One region of the Arthrobacter sp. PAMC 25486 genome, then DNA from elsewhere that is predicted to be linked to it. Evidence: riboswitches for the same ligand, from Rfam matches in the RefSeq annotation. Region 1 holds a riboswitch; the other holds the start of a gene.
What was found. Region 1 has a riboswitch for cyclic di-AMP ahead of art_RS17565 (NlpC/P60 family protein). Riboswitches for the same ligand answer to the same signal wherever they lie in the genome.
Positions count from the first base shown of each region.

Region 2: it holds a riboswitch for cyclic di-AMP, as region 1 does, so the genes downstream of both, art_RS23005 (transglycosylase) here and art_RS17565 (NlpC/P60 family protein) in region 1, are expected to answer to the same signal.

Region 1 is NZ_CP007595.1:3,879,559-3,888,174, reverse strand. It holds gene art_RS17595 (MFS transporter) at 1-307, shown strand, start outside; gene art_RS17590 (alpha/beta fold hydrolase) at 437-1,315, opposite strand; gene art_RS17585 (molybdopterin molybdotransferase MoeA) at 1,306-2,616, opposite strand; gene art_RS17580 (NTP transferase domain-containing protein) at 2,624-3,715, opposite strand; gene art_RS21265 (TetR/AcrR family transcriptional regulator) at 3,882-4,592, shown strand; gene art_RS17570 (MDR family MFS transporter) at 4,740-6,389, shown strand; gene art_RS17565 (NlpC/P60 family protein) at 6,690-7,475, opposite strand; cyclic di-AMP (ydaO/yuaA leader) riboswitch at 7,537-7,734, opposite strand; gene art_RS21260 (M23 family metallopeptidase) at 7,885-8,565, opposite strand.
Region 2 is NZ_CP007595.1:3,361,042-3,369,657, forward strand. It holds gene tadA (tRNA adenosine(34) deaminase TadA) at 1-217, opposite strand, end outside; gene upp (uracil phosphoribosyltransferase) at 240-878, shown strand; gene art_RS21775 (hypothetical protein) at 1,233-1,517, opposite strand; gene art_RS23005 (transglycosylase) at 1,607-2,341, opposite strand; cyclic di-AMP (ydaO/yuaA leader) riboswitch at 2,345-2,523, opposite strand; gene art_RS15415 (MarR family winged helix-turn-helix transcriptional regulator) at 2,727-3,239, shown strand; gene art_RS15420 (MFS transporter) at 3,240-4,514, shown strand; gene art_RS15425 (winged helix-turn-helix domain-containing protein) at 5,114-5,938, shown strand; gene art_RS15430 (histidine phosphatase family protein) at 6,038-6,559, shown strand; gene art_RS21145 (YhgE/Pip family protein) at 6,582-7,205, opposite strand; partial or broken gene art_RS23345 (ABC transporter) at 7,363-7,746, opposite strand; partial or broken gene art_RS15440 (transposase) at 7,893-8,252, opposite strand.

The DNA of each region.
Region 1 (8,616 bases):
CATGCACCAGGACGACCATGCCAAGGCGTCCGGCGCCAATGCCACCTTGCGTGAAGTCGGCGTTGCCTTGGGCGTCGCCGTCCTGACCGCCGTGTTCACCGGCGCGGGCGGGCAGCTCACACCCACCGGCTATGTTGACGCCGCCATCCCCGCGATCTTTGTGGGTGCCGCGGTCCTGGTGCTCGCGACCATCTCAGCGTTCTGGCTGCCATCCAGGGACCGGGCCCGGGAGCTCGCCGCCGCTGTTCCAGATGACGCGCACGACGGCGGCACACCAGTTCCGCTGTCCCCAACAGTTAGCGCCTGACTCACCCGAGCGGCAGTCGGGGTCCTGCCCGCAGCCCGGCGGGTTGAAACAGCAGGTAACGGGGGTGTTTGCCGCCTGCACCCCCTGTTCCTGCCCAATGGATTCAGCTCAGCCTGACCCGCGTCCCCGCTAAACCCAGTCGCCGCCCTTCAGCCAGGCCAGGCTCTGCTCCCAAAATGTGTCCTTGTAGCGGCTGTGGAACAGGGCGAAGTGGCCCAGCGATGTTTCGCCGTAGTCCTCAGGATGTAGGTGGATGACCCGGGACGGACTGTTGGGTGTGGAGGCGACGGCGCGTTCCATGGCGGGGAGGGTTGCGTAGGAGTCATCGTCCGGGGCAAGGGCGAGGATCGGCGCCGTCACGGAAGCCTGGTGCGCGAGCAGGGCGGTGCGCTGGGGGCCACGGGCCGCCGTCGTAAAATCCTTGCGGGAACGGGCCCAGTCAAGGGCCACGCCGGCGGGCAGGTCCTCCATGAGGCCCAGCCGCTTCGCCGGGAAATATCCAAAAATCGGGATTAGCGGCAGCATGAGTGCGGCCCGGCCCCAGTGTCCGGCCTGGTGCCGGAGGGTGAGGTCGCGCCAATACGCATGCTGGGCACCGACGGTGAGGATCCGGCCCAGGGAATCTGCACGTTCGGCCAGTCCCACGCCGAAGCCGCCAAAGCTGTGGCCCACGAAATTCACCGGCAGGCCGCCGTCGTGCGCAAAAGCCCAAGCGAGCACCGTGTCGATGTCCAGCGAGCCCCACTCGTACCAGCGAATCGTCTGCCCGCGCAATGATCCGCCCCGGGACTCCCCGATCCCCCGGTAGTCGAAGGTGATGGCGGTGAATCCGGCGGTGGCCAAAAACGCGGCATAGCGCTGGTAGTAGTTGGCCTTCACGGCGGTGGCGCAGCCGATGACCACCGTGCCCAGCCGTTCGACGCCGTCGGGCACCTGAAACAGCGTGCCCTGCAGTTCCCGCCCGTCGGGGCAGGTGAACGCCAGCTCCACCCGGGGCGTCAGTTCCACGGCAGCGGAATTGCAGGCAGGGATTCACCCATTTTTGCCCCGTGCGGCGGGACAACCATGATGCCGTCGGCCGACGCGAGCCCGCGCATCATGGCCGAATCCGTGTGGGCGCACGGCGAGGCCAGGCCGTAGACGAGGCGGTAGGGCATGAGCCGCGTGGGCCCGTGGTACGCCTTGATGGGCGAACCGCACGCCACCTCGCCGACCTCCGGGCACGGCAGGCTCCCCATCTTGGCCAGCAGCGGGGCGCCGAGTGTCAGCAGCCCCACCATGGCCGCCAACGGGTTGCCGGGCAGGCCAACAATGAAGCGGCCGTCGGGCAGTTCGGCCAGCAGCGTGGGGTGTCCTGGCCGCATGGCGATGTGCGGAACATGGAACGTGCCGTCCAAGGCCAGGATGGCCTCGCGCAGGAAATCGGCCGTGGAATGCCCGGTGGCCCCGGTCGTGATGACGATGTCGGCGGGATCATCCTCGTCGTCGGCCAGCGCGTCGAGCATGGAGGCCAAGTTGTCCGCCGCCCGCTGCAGGCCCACAACAGCGCCGCCAAGCATGCCCACCACGGCGCCCAGCTGCGGCGAAAAGGCGTCGCGCACAAACCCCGGATCGGGGATGCCCTGGGCAACCACTTCATCCCCCGTCAAAACAATCTTCACGGCGGGCCGGCCCAATACCGGTAGTTCGTCGTGCCCGCCCAGGGCCGCGAGGGAAATGTGGGCCGGGTTCAAGGTGGTGCCGGCCGTGATCAGCAGTTCCTGCGCCGACGCTTCCTGGCCGCCAGGCCGGATGTGCTGGCCGTTTTTTGGTTCGCCGGGGCGCGCGCCACCGCCAAGGACTACAACCGGCAGGCCTTCCGCATCCGTTGACAACAGCCCCGATTCACTGCGCAAAACAGCCTTCGCACCGGTGGGAATCAGCCCGCCGGTCACGATCGGCACCGCCTGCCCCGGGGCCAGCCGCGCGCCCGGCTCGGCCAGAATCCACGGCGGGCTGCCGGCCACGGCCCACCCGTCCATGGCCGACGACGCATAGTGCGGCATGGCGTGCAGCGAGTGCACGTCGGCGGCGAGAATCCGCCCCAACGCTGTGCCCAGCGCAACCGTGTGGGCGGGCAGCGGGGACGTCACATCCCAGGCAATCTCGCGCGCTTCTTCCCAGGTGTGGGGAAGCACGACGCCGGACACCTCGCCAGCTGCGCCGGGCGCGGCTGGCGCTTCGGCCGAGTCAGGCGCGGCTGTCCCCTCCGCGGCGGTGGGCACTACGCCAGGCACCCCGGGTGCAGGCCTGCTTTCCTGTTCAGCCATGGAGGAATTATTCCGCGGCGGGAACTTCGCCGGCGGCGTCCGGCGCCGCAGCAGCTGGCGCACTTGCAGCCGGTCCCTCCGGCGCACTTGCAGCCACCGGGGCCTCTGCAGCGGAGAGCTTTTTCGCCAGTCTCAGGGCGGCCTTCATGGCCGTTGCCTCATCCGTCTGGCCCGATCCCGCGGCCATGCCCGCGGCCATGCCGGCCACAAAGGTGGTCAGCGGTGCAGCGGGGCGCACGATCGAGTGGGCTGCCACTCCTGCCAGGTTCAGCACCGCGTGGATGTCGACGTCAAGGTCGGCCAGCTCGAATGCCGCCAGCAACTTTTGCGTCCATGCCTGCAAGAGCTCGTCGTGGTTCTCCAACTGCTGTCCTTCCGCGGTGGTCGGCGCCGCGCCAATACCCTGCGCGCGGGCGTCCTCCCAGGTGTCAATGTCGGCCGCCAGCCCGGACGGCACGGCACATTCTTTCATGTTCACACTAGCAACCAAGGAGAAAACCGAGGCATTCTCCAGCCGGTGTGCCGCCCGCGCCGCAGCCACCTCTTTGCGCAGCTCCGCCAGCGGATAGATCGCTGCGAGGGGCTGTTTGCGCCCGTCGGCCACCGCCATGACGCCCTGCCCCGGCGCGCAATTGACCAATTCCGCCACCAAAAGCCGCGCCACTTCCCCTGCCCGCGGCATGTCGCATGCCAGGACCAGCACGTACCCAGCCGTTGCCGCCAGCGCTTCAAGACCGGCGGCGATGCCGGCCGCAGGGCCCGAAAACGGCGGGTCCTCCTGCACCGCCGTGGCGTGTTGGCGAGCCGCGGATCCTTCCAGCCACTCTGCGATGCAGACCACGGGACCCACGACGACGATCCCCCCTTCCACTCCTCCCCCGCCCTGCGCTGTGGCCGCCTGGGCAGTTGGCATCCGGGATGCGCGCGTCTGCGCCATTTGCAGCTGTCCGGCGAGCACGCGTGCCGCAGCATCCACGGTGCGGGCCAGCAGCGTCCTGCCCTCCACCATGAGCCCGGCCTTGGGCACCCCGCCAAGGCGCCGGGACTTGCCGCCGGCCAGGATCAGCGCCTGCAGGGGAGGCTGTTCATGCTCAGTCATGTGCCCATCGTAGCGGCGAAGGACCGTGGGGGCGTTGGATGAAGCGGCGGTGGCAGTTCACCGGAAAATAATTGTGCACTCACTGCATATTTGCAGAAAGTGAACTTATGCTGGTGTTTGTGCCGATAGGAAATATGCGGCACACGCTGCACCCTTTGGAGCCGCAATGAGCGTCACCGCATCCCCGGCAACACCGGCCCTGCCGCCAACACCGGCCGCCGAAACGTCAGGCATGCCTGCCCCGCCCGCACCAGCCGGCGAGACCCTGCGGGAAAGAAAGCGCGCAGCCACGCGCCTAGCCATCCGCCGCGCTGCTATCGAGTTGGGCCTGGAGCACGGCTATGAAAACGTCACGGTGGACTTGATCTGTGCCGCGAGCGACGTCTCTGCACGCACCTTCTTCAACTATTTCGGCAGCAAGGAAGGCGTTTACATCAGCCCCCGCAAGCCGCTGCCCGGCCGGGAAGTACTCGAGGCGTTCGTGGCAGGCGGCGGCTCGAGCGTTTTTGCCGGCCTGTTCGACTTGATCGCCGGGACGTTCGTGGAGGCGGAAAGCAACCTGGAATTGTTCCAGGCCCGGCACCAGCTCATCCACCGGACACCGGAGCTCCTGGACAAGGAAAAGGCCAGAATCAGCGAGACGGAAGACCTCTTTGTGGGCTACGTTATGGACCGCTTCCGCCGGGACGGCCGCAGCATCCAGGCCACCCCGGACCTTGAGGACGAGGCCCGCATGATCGTGGCCCTGGTCTCCGGCGCTCTGCGCTTTGCCCTGCAAAAGTGGGTGGCGGGAAATTTCACCGACTCCCGCGAAGTTCTGGTCCGCACCGCCTCCGAGCTCATCAAGCGCATCACCGCCAACGAACACTGGCCTTAAGCCCGCCTTGACACACTGATTTCCGGCGTCGCTGAGGCGCCCCCGGCGCAAGCCGGCGCCGCATGGCCAAGCCTGCGGCAGCACGCCGTCGTACTTCATCACCGAACCCACAGCCGCCTCCAAACCATCCGGCGCTAGGAATTTGTCATGAGCGCAACCACTCAAACAGTCCACCCACCCACCGAGAGCGACCGCCGAAGCATTCTGCTGGTGTTTGCCGGGCTCATGCTCACCATGCTGCTCGCCTCGCTCGACCAGACCATTTTCAGCACCGCGCTGCCCACCATTGTTGGCGAGCTGAACGGCGTAAACGAGATGCTGTGGGTCATTACGATCTATATTCTGGCCTCCACCATCATGCTGCCCATCTATGGCAAGTTGGGCGACCTCATGGGCCGCAAGGGGTTGTTCATTGGCGCCATTTCGGTGTTCATTCTCGGATCGATCATTGGTGGTTTCGCCCAGGACATGACGTGGCTGATCATTGGCCGCGGTGTCCAGGGGCTCGGCGGCGGCGGCTTGATGCTGCTCTCACAGGCCATCATTGCCGACGTCGTGCCGGCCCGTGAACGTGGCCGCTACATGGGCATCATGGGCGGCGTGTTTGCGCTGTCGTCGGTGGCCGGACCGCTGCTGGGCGGCTGGTTCACCGACGGGATCGGCTGGCGCTGGGGGCTGTGGATGAACATTCCGCTGGGCATCCTGGCCATCATTTCGGCCGTGTTCTTCCTGCGGCTGCCTGCCCATCCGCGGGTGAAGGCACGCGTGGATGTGGCCGGCATGGCGTTGCTGGGCATCACCTCAACGCTGTTGGTGTTGGTCAGCACCTGGGGCGGGACGAAGTACGACTGGAACTCCCCGCAGATCATTGGCATGGGTGTGGGCACTGTGCTGGCTGCGCTGTTGTTTGTCTGGGTGGAGCACAAGGCCGCGCACCCCATCATGTCGTTGCATCTGTTCAAGGATCGCAACTTCAACCTGACCACTGCTGCCGGGCTGATCACAGGCATCGCCATGTTTGGCACCCTCGCCTACCTGCCCACCTATCTGCAGATGGTCACCGGCGCCAACGCCACCCAGGCCGGCTTCCTCATGATCCCCATGATGGCAGGACTGCTCGTAACCTCGATCGGCTCCGGACAGCTGGTCAGCAGGACGGGCCGGTACAAGTGGCTGCCCATCACCGGCATGTTCATCGTGGCCGGTGCGTTGGTGCTGCTCTCGACCATGACGCCCACCATGCCGATCTGGGTCATCTGCGCCTATCTGGCCATCATGGGCATCGGGCTGGGCACCTCGATGCAGATCCTGGTGTTGATTGTGCAAAACCAGTTCCCCAATTCACAGGTGGGCATGGCCACGGCATCCAACAACTACTTCCGGCAAATCGGCGCGTCGCTGGGGTCCGCCGTCGTGGGCAGCTTGTTTGCACACCGCCTGGCCGACATCCTCACCACACGCATGGCCGGCAGCGGAGGCGGGCAAGGCACCGGGGGCATCAATTCGCTCACCCCTGAAATCGTGCGTCAACTGCCCGAGCAGGTGCGGACCATTGTCATCGGCGCCTACAACGACGCCCTGACACCGATCTTCGTCTATATGGTGCCGCTGCTGCTCGTGGCGGGCATCCTGCTGCTGTTCGTCAAAGAGATCCCGCTGGCAACCAGCATCGACCGCCAGCCTCTGCGACCCGAGCATGAACGTGGAGACGGGCACGGTGCCGAAGACGGTTCGGCTCAGACGCGGGAGCCAGCAACTGCTACAGGCGCCGAATCGCGGGCGCGTTCCGAGGATTAGCGACGCTGGACCCTCCATTCGCTGGGCGGGAGCCCTTTCCCGATGCCGAACCCGGTTCACCGGCGAAAATGACACCGATCCCGCTTTCTGATCCCGGGATTCCGGGATTGGCGGGATCAGACCGCGGGATCGGTGTCAGAACTTGCGGATGGCCGGACTCAACGCGCCGGACGCGCCTCCACACTCGCACGGCACGCGCCTCCACAGCCGTCGAATCCCCGGCAGCTCACGAGCAGCGGACGGGCTGCTTAAAACAATGAACCCCGTCCGTAGACGGGGTTCATTGGGTAAAAATGTTCTTTAGTGACCCATCGCAATGAAAACGGGACCTGAACCGACGTTGGCGGAGAATACGGCTGTTGTGAAGCCGTCCCATCCACCGTGTACGGCCTGGCCGTTGCCAATGTAAACAGCGATGTGGGCAAGGCCCGCGCCACCGTCTGCGTAGTAAATCAAGTCACCGGGCTGGGCTTCGGCAGCGGATACTGTCCGGCCCAGGTGCAGGAAGTCAGCAGGCCAGCCTGGGTTGGATATTCCAACAGCCGACAGGGAGTTCCTGACCAGTGCGGTGCAATCCTGGGCAACACCAAGCTGTGCCAAGGCGGCGCTGGCGATGGTTGCACCAATTCCGCTCTGGGCAACAGGAGCCGGAGCTGCTTCAGGAACTACTTCTACAACCGGTGCGGGTGCGGCGGGAGCTTCTACCGGGGCTTCGGGGGCTGCCACGGGGGCGGCTGCCGGAGCCTCCAGAGCGGCGGCCGGTGCGGCCGGGGCTTCTGCTACTGCTACAACATCGTTGCTCTTGACCTCTACAACTGCCGGTGCCTCAACAACAGGAGCCGGGGTGGAGGTGATTGCGGGGGTGGCGAACGAAATCTTCACCGTGGATGCTGCCGTGATGGCGGAAGCAAGTTCCGTGTTCAGGTTCAGCGTAGTTGCACCGTCAGATGCGCGCTCCACGGTGGGAGTAGCTGCATTTGCTGCGATGCCGGATGTCAATACAAGTCCAGATGCTGCTGCGATAACAGCGGCCTGACGTCCAACTCCACCGATGTTCAAGCTAACGGTCTTCGTGAGGGTGGACATCGTGCCGGTCTTAACAACCTCGGCGCGATGGCGCCCGAGGACAGTATTTGAAGCCAAGAAGGTTTCCTCTCCCAATGCCTGCGAGGTAAGCTGTCGGATTCGGATGGGAGTCACCCGGCCGCTCCACGTTGGCACACTGCAAGAGTTTCCTCTTGGAGAGTATAAACGCTTCGCGGCTTCACCCCAAGGACTTTGCACATGGTGCAAGATCCGATTATTGGTTCCCCCGCCCCTGCCAGACGATTGATACGAACGGACCATGAGCAGTGGCAGAGCTAGGCAATCTACTCGTGGGCGCCAACTTTATTCGAGTTGGCGCGATTACGACGGTACAACAGATTTTTCCCAATGTCACGTTACGGTCACGGTCATGTGTCTAAGTCGTAACTAAAAGTGACCTGTGGAGGAATTAAAGCCAGCCCATGGGATCGACGGTCTCGTCGTTGACGATGACTTCAAAGTGCAGGTGGCAGCCGGTGGAGGCTCCCGTGGTGCCACTGAGGCCCACATTGCCCCCGCGCTGGAGTTCCTGGCCGACCTTCACATCAATGCTGCTCATGTGGTTGTAGGACGTTGAGAGGCCGTTGCCGTGGTCCACGACCACGCGGTTGCCTCCGCCGTATTGGTGCCAGCCGGCGAACGTCACAACGCCGCCTGCTGCAGCAAGTACCTGGTTGCCGCAGGCAATGGCGAAGTCCTGGCCTGTGTGCTGCTCGCCCATCTGGCCGGTGATGGGGTTGATGCGTCCACCGAACGGTGAGCTGGTCACCAGGTTCTCCAACGGCCCGGAGAGCGTGCCCTTGGAAGCCTGGGGGGTGACGTTGGAGGCGTTGACCTTCAGGGTCTCCTTGAGCTGACCGTCAGGGTTCAACGCGCTGGTGACGGCGGGTGCGGCAAAAGTAATGGGGATCTCGGCGCCGGCCGTGACAACTATCTCAACGGCGGCGGCCTTTTCCGGGGCGGCTTGAACGGTGTCAACGCCCTGCACGGAAGGCAGCGTGACGGCCAGGACCAAGCCGGTGGCAGCCATGGCTACACCAACTTTTTGCCCGGCACCGCTGGCAACACCGGCACGCAGCAGCTGAGCCATGGAAATACCTGAGGGTGCATTTGCACGTTCCGCAGCAATTGCTTCACGGCG
Region 2 (8,616 bases), 520 kb from region 1:
CCACGATCTCGGCGTGCGCCGTCGGGTCCCCGTGTGCCTCACGTTCATTGCGGCCCAAACCCAGGACTTCCCCGTCGGGCCCAAGCACGACGGCGCCAATTGGCACATCCGCCGTTGTCAGGGCACGCTGGGCTTCAGCGAGTGCAAGACCCATCCATTGGGCATGTAAAACCGTGGTGGTGGTCTCGATCGGGCGAAAATTCGATGTGTTGGGCACGGCTCAATGGTAGCTTTTATTCATGCGCGTACTGGTTGCGGATCATCCGCTTATTGCCCACAAGTTGACGGTCCTTCGAGACAAGAACACACCGTCACCCGTTTTTCGTCAGCTCACCGAAGAATTGGTGACCCTGCTGGCCTATGAAGCCACGCGCGGGGTGCGGGTCCAGCCGGTGAATATTGAGACGCCAGTGACGTCCACCATTGGTACCGGGCTGGTCAAGCCCACGCCCCTGGTGGTGCCGATCCTGCGCGCCGGCCTGGGCATGCTCGAGGGCATGACCCGCCTGCTGCCCACCGCCGAGGTTGGCTTCCTGGGCATGGCCCGCAATGAGGAAACCCTCGAGGCCATCACCTATGCCGAACGCCTGCCGGAAGATCTCACCGGACGGCAGGTATACGTGCTGGACCCCATGCTGGCCACCGGGGCCACCCTGATTGAGGCGTTCAAGTTCCTCTTTGACCGCGGCGCCGCGGACATCACCTGCATCTGCCTGCTTGCCGCCCCGGAAGGCCTGGCGAAGCTGGAAGCGGCCCACGGCGGGCGCGATAACGTCCACGTGGTCCTGGCCGCGATCGACGAGGGCCTGGATGAAAACTCCTACATTGTCCCGGGCCTCGGCGACGCCGGCGACCGCCTCTACGGCGTGGTGGACTAACCAACTCGTCCACTGGCTGGCACAGTGCCACAGTTCGTGGGAAAAGCCGCCGTTTGACGCAATTGCGATGGTTCAAACCATGGCAATTGCGTCAAACGGCGGCTTTTTCGTGGTCGGCCGCATGCGATCAGCCCTGCGCGTCGGCCGAACCAACGCCCCCAGTTCCATCCTCGGCACCGGACGATCCAACAGCTCCGTGCGTAACCCGGAACCCCACATCCGCCAGCACTGCATCGGGCGCGTTGCCCCTGCGCATTGCTGCCCGGGCGCTCCAGATCGGATCGTCCCAGCCGGCCCCGAGCAGACTTCGGTGGCCCCATAACGTGCCGTGTCGGCATAGTCCCAACACCATTTTCAGACCTTGCCGAGCCTGGCGAACACGCCAAAACCATGGGGCAGTTTCCCGGCCAACGGCTGCGGGCCCGGCACGCCGTTGAGCGCCGTCCACGCAATCTCCGCGAGCGAACCGTACGTTGGTGCGGACGTCCCCGCCAGGCCGGAGGCCGCATTGCAAAACCGGCCGGCCCGAAACCAGGTGACCGGGTGCGCAGGAAGGCCGACGGCGGATGGCGGGCTCCCGCCGTCGGCCATCACCTGGTGCCACAAAGCCGTCGGTGATGTGCGTGCGGCCCAGCTCAAAGGGGCCAGCGTGACCAGGCGGGACGTGCCCGAGCGGGCATCACGCAGCTCGACGGTGCCGCCGGGGATGGGCAGCAGGCCGATGGGAATCAGTACCAGCCCACGGCGTTCGAGTGGCCCCAGGCGCCGCAGGGTGACCCGTAGCGGCCCTGAATGTAGCCGAGCCCCCAGCGGATCTGGGTTTCATAGTTGGTGGACCAGTCGCTGCCGGTGCTTTCCATTTTGCTGGCGGGCAGGGACTGGGCAATGCCGTACGCGCCGCTGGAGACGTTTTCTGCCGAGGTAAGCCACTCGGATTCGCGCTGCCAGAGCTGGGTCAGGCAGCTCATCTGGTCGGCGCCCCAGCCGAAGGAGCCAAGCTGGCCGGCGGCGTAGGCCTGGGCGCCGGCGGGATCGTCAACGGCCACGGGCTTGACGGCATCGGCCTCGGCCTTCACGGGGACCGGGGCTGCTGAGGCGCTCGAGGTGACGTTCACGCCCGGGAAGGTGATGGCGGCGTCAAGCGGGGCGGAAACGGCCGGGGATGAACCGCCCGGAACGGTTGCCGGTGCCTCGGCGGCAGAGACCACGCTGGCCAGGCTGTCGGGGCCGGACGGTGCGCCGATCTGCGCGGCGACGCCGCCGGCGGCGACGAGCGCGCCAACGACGGCCAGTGCAGCCATGCACTTGGCCGTGGCACTGACGGCCGTGGCGCCGGGAGAGGCGGGTGCCGCGGCGGCGTGCCCGGCGGTGCGGGCGCCTGTGCGGGCTGATGCGTGCCCAAAAATCGACGGGCGGCGGACTGGTTCGGCACGGCGACGGCCGCGCTGCGGAGCAGCAGACATGAGGGAGCCTCTCTACGCCTGCGAGGTGAGCTGTCGGGAACGGACTAGAGAATCCGGCCGCCGCAGTCTTTGAAAATCACTGCACCGGCTTAACCCCAAGGGTCTCCACATTGAGGAGGCCCGCAAAAATTGGGTCCCCCGTCTCTGCCATGTTTCTCGATGGAAATGGGCGGCGGCAGAGCTCGGCGAGCCGTCCATCAATGCCATGAACCACGCTTGGTTCAGACGGCACTCTTTCCACTTTAACCGAAACGAGACCATGTGTCACATTTTGGTAACGACCTTTGTAGCAGGGTGAGCAAACGGACATTTACTTAGCAATGCTAACGATCTACCATGAAAGTTGAAGATACGGAACCAAATACCTCGAGGCAGCTGAGCATCCATGACTGATTTTTCCCCTGAAAGTTCGACGCCGGACCCCTCGCCACGTGCCGACGGTCCCGTTGCTTCGGGGCTGGGTGGGCGCAAAACCGGAAAGCCCATAGGTGTTGGGGCGTTGGCGGCCGAGTTGCGGGTTGCGATCATGCGCACCTCAAGGCGGTTGCGGGCGGAGGCGGCAACGCGCGAAATCAGTCCGGGGCAGTATTCGGTGCTTGCCGGAATTTTGGCCAGTCCGCTCACGGTGGGGCAGCTGGCCGCCCGGGAACAGATCCAGGCGCCATCCATGACCCGGATAGTGAATGCGTTGGATGTGGCCGGCTTTGTCGGCCGGGAAGAGAACCCGCAGGACAAGCGCCAGGTGCTGGTGCGGATCACGGAGCCAGGCGCGGCAGCATTGCTGCGTGCCCGCTCGAAGCGGACGGCCTGGCTGGCGAAGCAGGTGGCGGCCCTGACCCCGCAGGAGCGAGCGACCCTGCATGAGGCGGCCATGATTCTGCAGGAGATGAGCGCCTAGATGAATTCCATGTTCCGCGCATTGCGGGTCCGCAATTACCGGCTCTGGGTGACGGGTGCGCTGGTGTCCAACATTGGCACCTGGATGCAGCGCGTGGCTCAAGACTGGCTGGTGCTGACGGTTTTGACCAATAATTCAGGCACGGCCGCCGGCATTGTCACCGGCCTGCAGTTCCTGCCCATCGTGTTCCTTGGGCCCTATGCGGGCCTGTTGGGGGACAGGGTCAACAAGCGCAAGCTGCTGCTGGTCACGCAGACCTGTATGGGGTTTTGTGCGCTTTTGTTGGGAATATTGGTGGTCACCGGGTCTGTACAACTGTGGCACGTGTATGTATTGGCGCTCCTGCTGGGCGTGGCCAGCGCCTTTGATGCCCCGTCCCGGCAGGCGTTTGTCTCGGAGGTCGTCGGCAAGGAAGACGTGCCGAACGCCGTCGCACTTAATAGCGCCTCCTTCAACCTGGCCCGCCTGGCCGGCCCCGGCGTGGCCGGACTTGTCATCGCCCTGGTGGGTACCGGGCCGGCGTTTTTGATAAATGCGGCAAGCTTCGCTGCCGTCATCCTTTCATTGTGGCGGATGCGTGCCCATGAGCTGGTGCCGACGGTGCACGTGCCGCGGGCCAAGGGGCAGATTCGGGAGGGGCTGGTCTATATCCGCCAGCGCCCGGACCTGCTGATGATCATGGTCCTGGTGTTCGTGGTGGGCACCTTCGGGATGAACTTTCAGATCACCAACGCCCTGATGGCAACCACCGTTTTCCATTTGGGACCCGGGGAGTACGGGCTGCTGGGTTCGGTCATGGCGGTGGGGACCCTGGTGGCGGCGCTGCTGGCGGCGCGGCGCAAGACCATGCGGATGCTGTACATCGTGGGCGGCGCCCTCGCTTTTGGCGTGACCGTTGCCATCGCCGCCTTCATGCCGAGCTTTGCGCTCTACGCCTTGGCGCTGATTCCTGTGGGCCTGGCATCGCTGACGTTCATGAATGCCTGCAACACCACGGTGCAGCTGACCACCGACGCCGCCATGCGTGGACGGGTGCTGGCGGTGTACATGGTGGTGCTGCAGGGAGGTACGCCCATCGGGGCGCCGCTCGTAGGTTGGATCGCCACCGAGTTTGGCGCCCGCTGGTCCCTGGGGCTGGGCGCCGTGGTGGCAGTCCTTGCCGCCCTGATTGCCTTGGTCATGATGAACCGGCGCAACAATGTGAGGCTGCGCGACCAGTTCCGCAGCATGCGCCCCTCCTTCATGGTGCAGGGGCTGCACCGCACGGCGGGCTAGCTTCCGGCCCACAAGAGCATGCCGCTAGGTAAACCTTTGTTTACTTAGCGGCATTTTCTGGTAGAAAGCTGGGTGCCGGGAACGACTTGCCCGGACCGTTACCGGCATGCTCCCGACGCGGATGAACTATTTGGTCAAAATGGGAGTTTGTGCAGAATGTTTTGCCAAGACTTAGGTGTGTATCGCGGATATATTCGGAGTATTCCAAATTTCTCACGCCATATGAGAGCAAAACAACACGGTCGGCTTCATCACAAAATAGCCCACAATCTCATATGGTGGACGTTATGGGCTTATGTTACTTGCAGGTTCGCTTTGTTACGTAGCAGACTGACATATGTGAACACCCACTCAGTGAATTCTGCAGCCGCAGCAACGCACCGCCTCGGATCGACCGGACGGTTTATGTGTGGTTGTCGAATGCAGCCCTAGCTCACAAACCCTGGACGCCACACCCTCAGCAGCAACCGCAACGGGGCGGCACCAGTCTTTGGCCCTTGGGCCGGCCCTCCATGAGGACATCAAAGGTTCCTCGCGTGAAAACGGAATCAATGGAAGCATTCGCGCCGTCGAGTACGGCCATACACCTAGGTAGTTCAATGTCAGTAGCATCCGGATACGTCCACATCTCTGTTCGAAATGCAGCCAAGGCGGTCACCCGCACCTCTGGCGCACGCCCTGCCCACCTTGAGCAGGCCGGCTACAGCCAGCACGCTGATGCAGGCAACGCAGCGGAACGCCTGCGCGCCGTGCCCATCAGCGACAACAGCCCCATGACCGCGCCGACGCCCGTGATTGCCGGCGGTGACCGCCTCCGCGGCGTCAGCCCCGACAACGTAGCCCGCGGCTTCGTGCTCTACGTGGGTGTTGACGAAGACACAGCCGCAACCGCCGGCACCTCACTGGCCAAGCTCGCCCAAGACATCCGCGCCTATGCCCAGACTCTTGTGCCGCAGGCCCAGAGCTACGCCGCGGTGGCGATCGCACCGTCGGACGCCGTGGGTACTCCGCTCGACGTGGTCCGTTCCACGTTCGGGGATCCCACCGTTGCCACCCGTCAGCGCCAGGAAGCCGCACGCATTCCCGTGGCCGACCAGCGCCCCTCCGGCGTCCTCATTGACCTGGCCCGCCGCGAAGTCCACCTCGACGGTGACACCCTGAACCTCACGTTCAAGGAATTCGAGCTGCTGAACTACCTGGTGGAAAACGGCACCCGCACCGTGGGCCGCGACGAGCTTCTGGAAGGCCTCTGGTCCAACGCGGACGAGGTCCCCAACGAGCGCACCATCGACGTGCACATCCGCCGCCTCCGCTCCAAGCTGGGCCGCCTGTCCAATACAGTTCGCACCGTCCGCGGCGAGGGCTACCGCTTCTATGAGCACCCCGAAGTGGTTGTCTGGGCAGCCCCGGAATACTCCATCTAGCGTTTGCCCGGCCCTTCTTACGGGAAAGTACGACGGCGTTCGGCCCACCCGGGGGGGCCGAACGCCGTCGTACTTCTTTAACATCACTAAACTGTGGGAATGAGCGAACACCACATTAAACGGCTGATCCTGATGCGCCATGCCAAGGCGGCGTTCCCGCTGGGCGTTGAAGACCATGACAGGCCGCTGGCACAGCGCGGGCACAACGAGGCGCCGCTGGCCGGAAAATGGCTGGTGGACAACGGCGTGGTGCCGGATTTCATCCTGTGTTCCTCGGCGCTGCGGACCAGGCAGACGTGCACCTGGGTGTGCCAGCAGCTGGGGGAGAAGGCGCCCACACCCAAACTGGAGAGCGCGCTGTACGCGGCCGGGGCCACCTCGATGCTCTCCGTGGTGAACCATGTGCCCGAGACTGTCACCACGCTGATGGTGATCAGTCACATGCCGGGGATTCAGTCGCTCGCACTGCGGCTGGCGTCGCGGGACTCGGACCAGGACGCGTACATGGACCTGGCCTCGGGGTTCCCTACGAGCGCCTTCGCCGTTTTTGAGCACGACGGCGATTGGGCCACCTTGGACGGTCAAGACGCCCAGCTGAGAAATTTCGTGGTGCCGCGCTAATTCCTTGGGCTAGACCTCGATCTCAGGCAGCAGAGTCTTCAGCGTCCACGTCTTCTTTTTGCTGACAGCGGTCCAGGCGAACAGCAGTCCCAGCAGTGTGTAACCCAGCAGGCCAAGGGCGATGGGCACCAGCGGGGCCCAGGTCTGCACCGTAGATCAGGTGCCGCAGGCCCTCGACCACATGCCCCATGGGCAGGATCTGGTGCATGATGTGCAGCGGTTCCGGCGTAGTCTGCCAGGGGACGGTGCCGCCGGAGGAATCCAGCTGCAATACCAGCAGGATCAACACCACCAACTTGCCCGGCATGCCCAGCAGCGCCACGACCTCCTGGATCAATGCAGTGAATGCCAGCGAAGCCAGCAGCAACAGGCCCAAGGTCAGCCATGGATGGCTCGGTTCCAGGCCCAAGCCGAATTTCACCACTGCGTACAGCAGCAGGGCCTGGGCCGTGGCCACTGCGGCAAACGGCAGCCATCCGCCCAAAGCTATCTTCCCTGAAGGTGCGTTGGAAGCCAGCGCCCGCACCGTCAGCGGGCGCACGACTTGGACCAGCATGAACGCGCCGATCCACAGGGCCAGAACCAGAAAGAAAGGGGCCAGTCCCGCACCATAGTTGGCTGCCTGGGCCTGTGACACCGAATCCACGCGGATGGGGTCGGCGATGACTCCTGCCGCATTCTGCTCTATCCTTGTCGTTGGGGTCGGGCACCGAAGCTGCACCGTTGCGCAATTGCGTGGACAGCTCCGCGAGGCCGGCAGACAGGTTGGCGGAGCCGTCCTTCAGCTCACCAGCGCCCGTATCCACCTTGCCGGCCCCGGCTGCCAGCTGGTTGGCGCCGTCGAGAGCGTTTTGCTGGCCGGTGGCGAGAGTTGCAGCACCGTCGGCAAGTTCACCGGCGCCGGCGTGCGCCTGCACGATCGCCTGGGCGAGTGTCGGTGTTGCACCGGCCAGCTTTGCGGCGCCATCGGACACGGCAGCGGATCCGTCAGCCAGCTTTTGGATGTCGGCGGCCAGCTGGTTCTTCAAGTCCGCGACTGTGGGGAGGGTTCCGCAGACGAGAACAAATCGCGGATCTGAGCCGCCTGGGCTGAGGATGCCGTCGCTGACGAGTTGGCTCAGTTTGTCGTTGCTGGCTGCTATGGCCGCGCCATCCGTCAGCCGTTTCGCACCGTCGGCCGGCTTCATCAGCTGTGAGTGGATGGTGCCATTTCCGCTCAATAGCGAATTGATCGTTGGCTCGCCGCCCTGCTGCACGACGGACGCTTGGACCGGGGTGACCGGCTTGTCCGTAGGGAAGTCAGGAGCTAGTTTTTGGCGGCAAGGGGGATCTAGGTAGGCAGGCCACGGAGCCGGCTCGATGTCGCGGTGGCCTGCTTGGCCAGATCGTCATCGAAACCACACACCATGGACGGTTCCGCGGCCTGCTCATCCGCGAAAACGATGGAACGCAGGGTGTGTGACATGGACCGTGCTGCTCCGGCAATGATGGCGGCTTCTCGGGCAGCCGTACTGGCTTCGCCGGGGTGCAGGTCGGCGATGCTGCGCATCGCCAGTCCCGGAATGTAGCCGACCATGACGCCCTCGGCCTGGGCCACGGCGACGGCCGAGGCCTCGGCCACGGCGACGGCCGAGGCCTCGGCCACGGCGCCAATGGTGGAGGGCTGGTCCACCACGAGCAGCACGGTGCCATTGCCGGCCACGGCTCTGACAGATGAGTTCGAATTGCCCGGTGTCAGGGGTGGGGGCACGCCGAGCGACGCAAGCTCTACTGCCAGCACGATGGCTACTCTGGTGATTACGCAGCCGGCGTGTGCGACGGCTTCGACCATGCCCGCGTGTGCCGAGTGTTTGAGTGTCTGCCTTGGCGCGGTGCACGAGGAAGATCGTGTAGTCGATTGTCAAGCGCGAAGATGACGAGGAATGCGAGTATCGGCACCTGCAGATCGAGAGCCTGCTGGCCGAAGAGCAGGCGGTTCATCCAAGACCCTGCCCGCGCGTCGATATCGGTCGCGACCGCACCCCGACGAGCGCTTTCGCGCCCGTACTCCGGTGTAC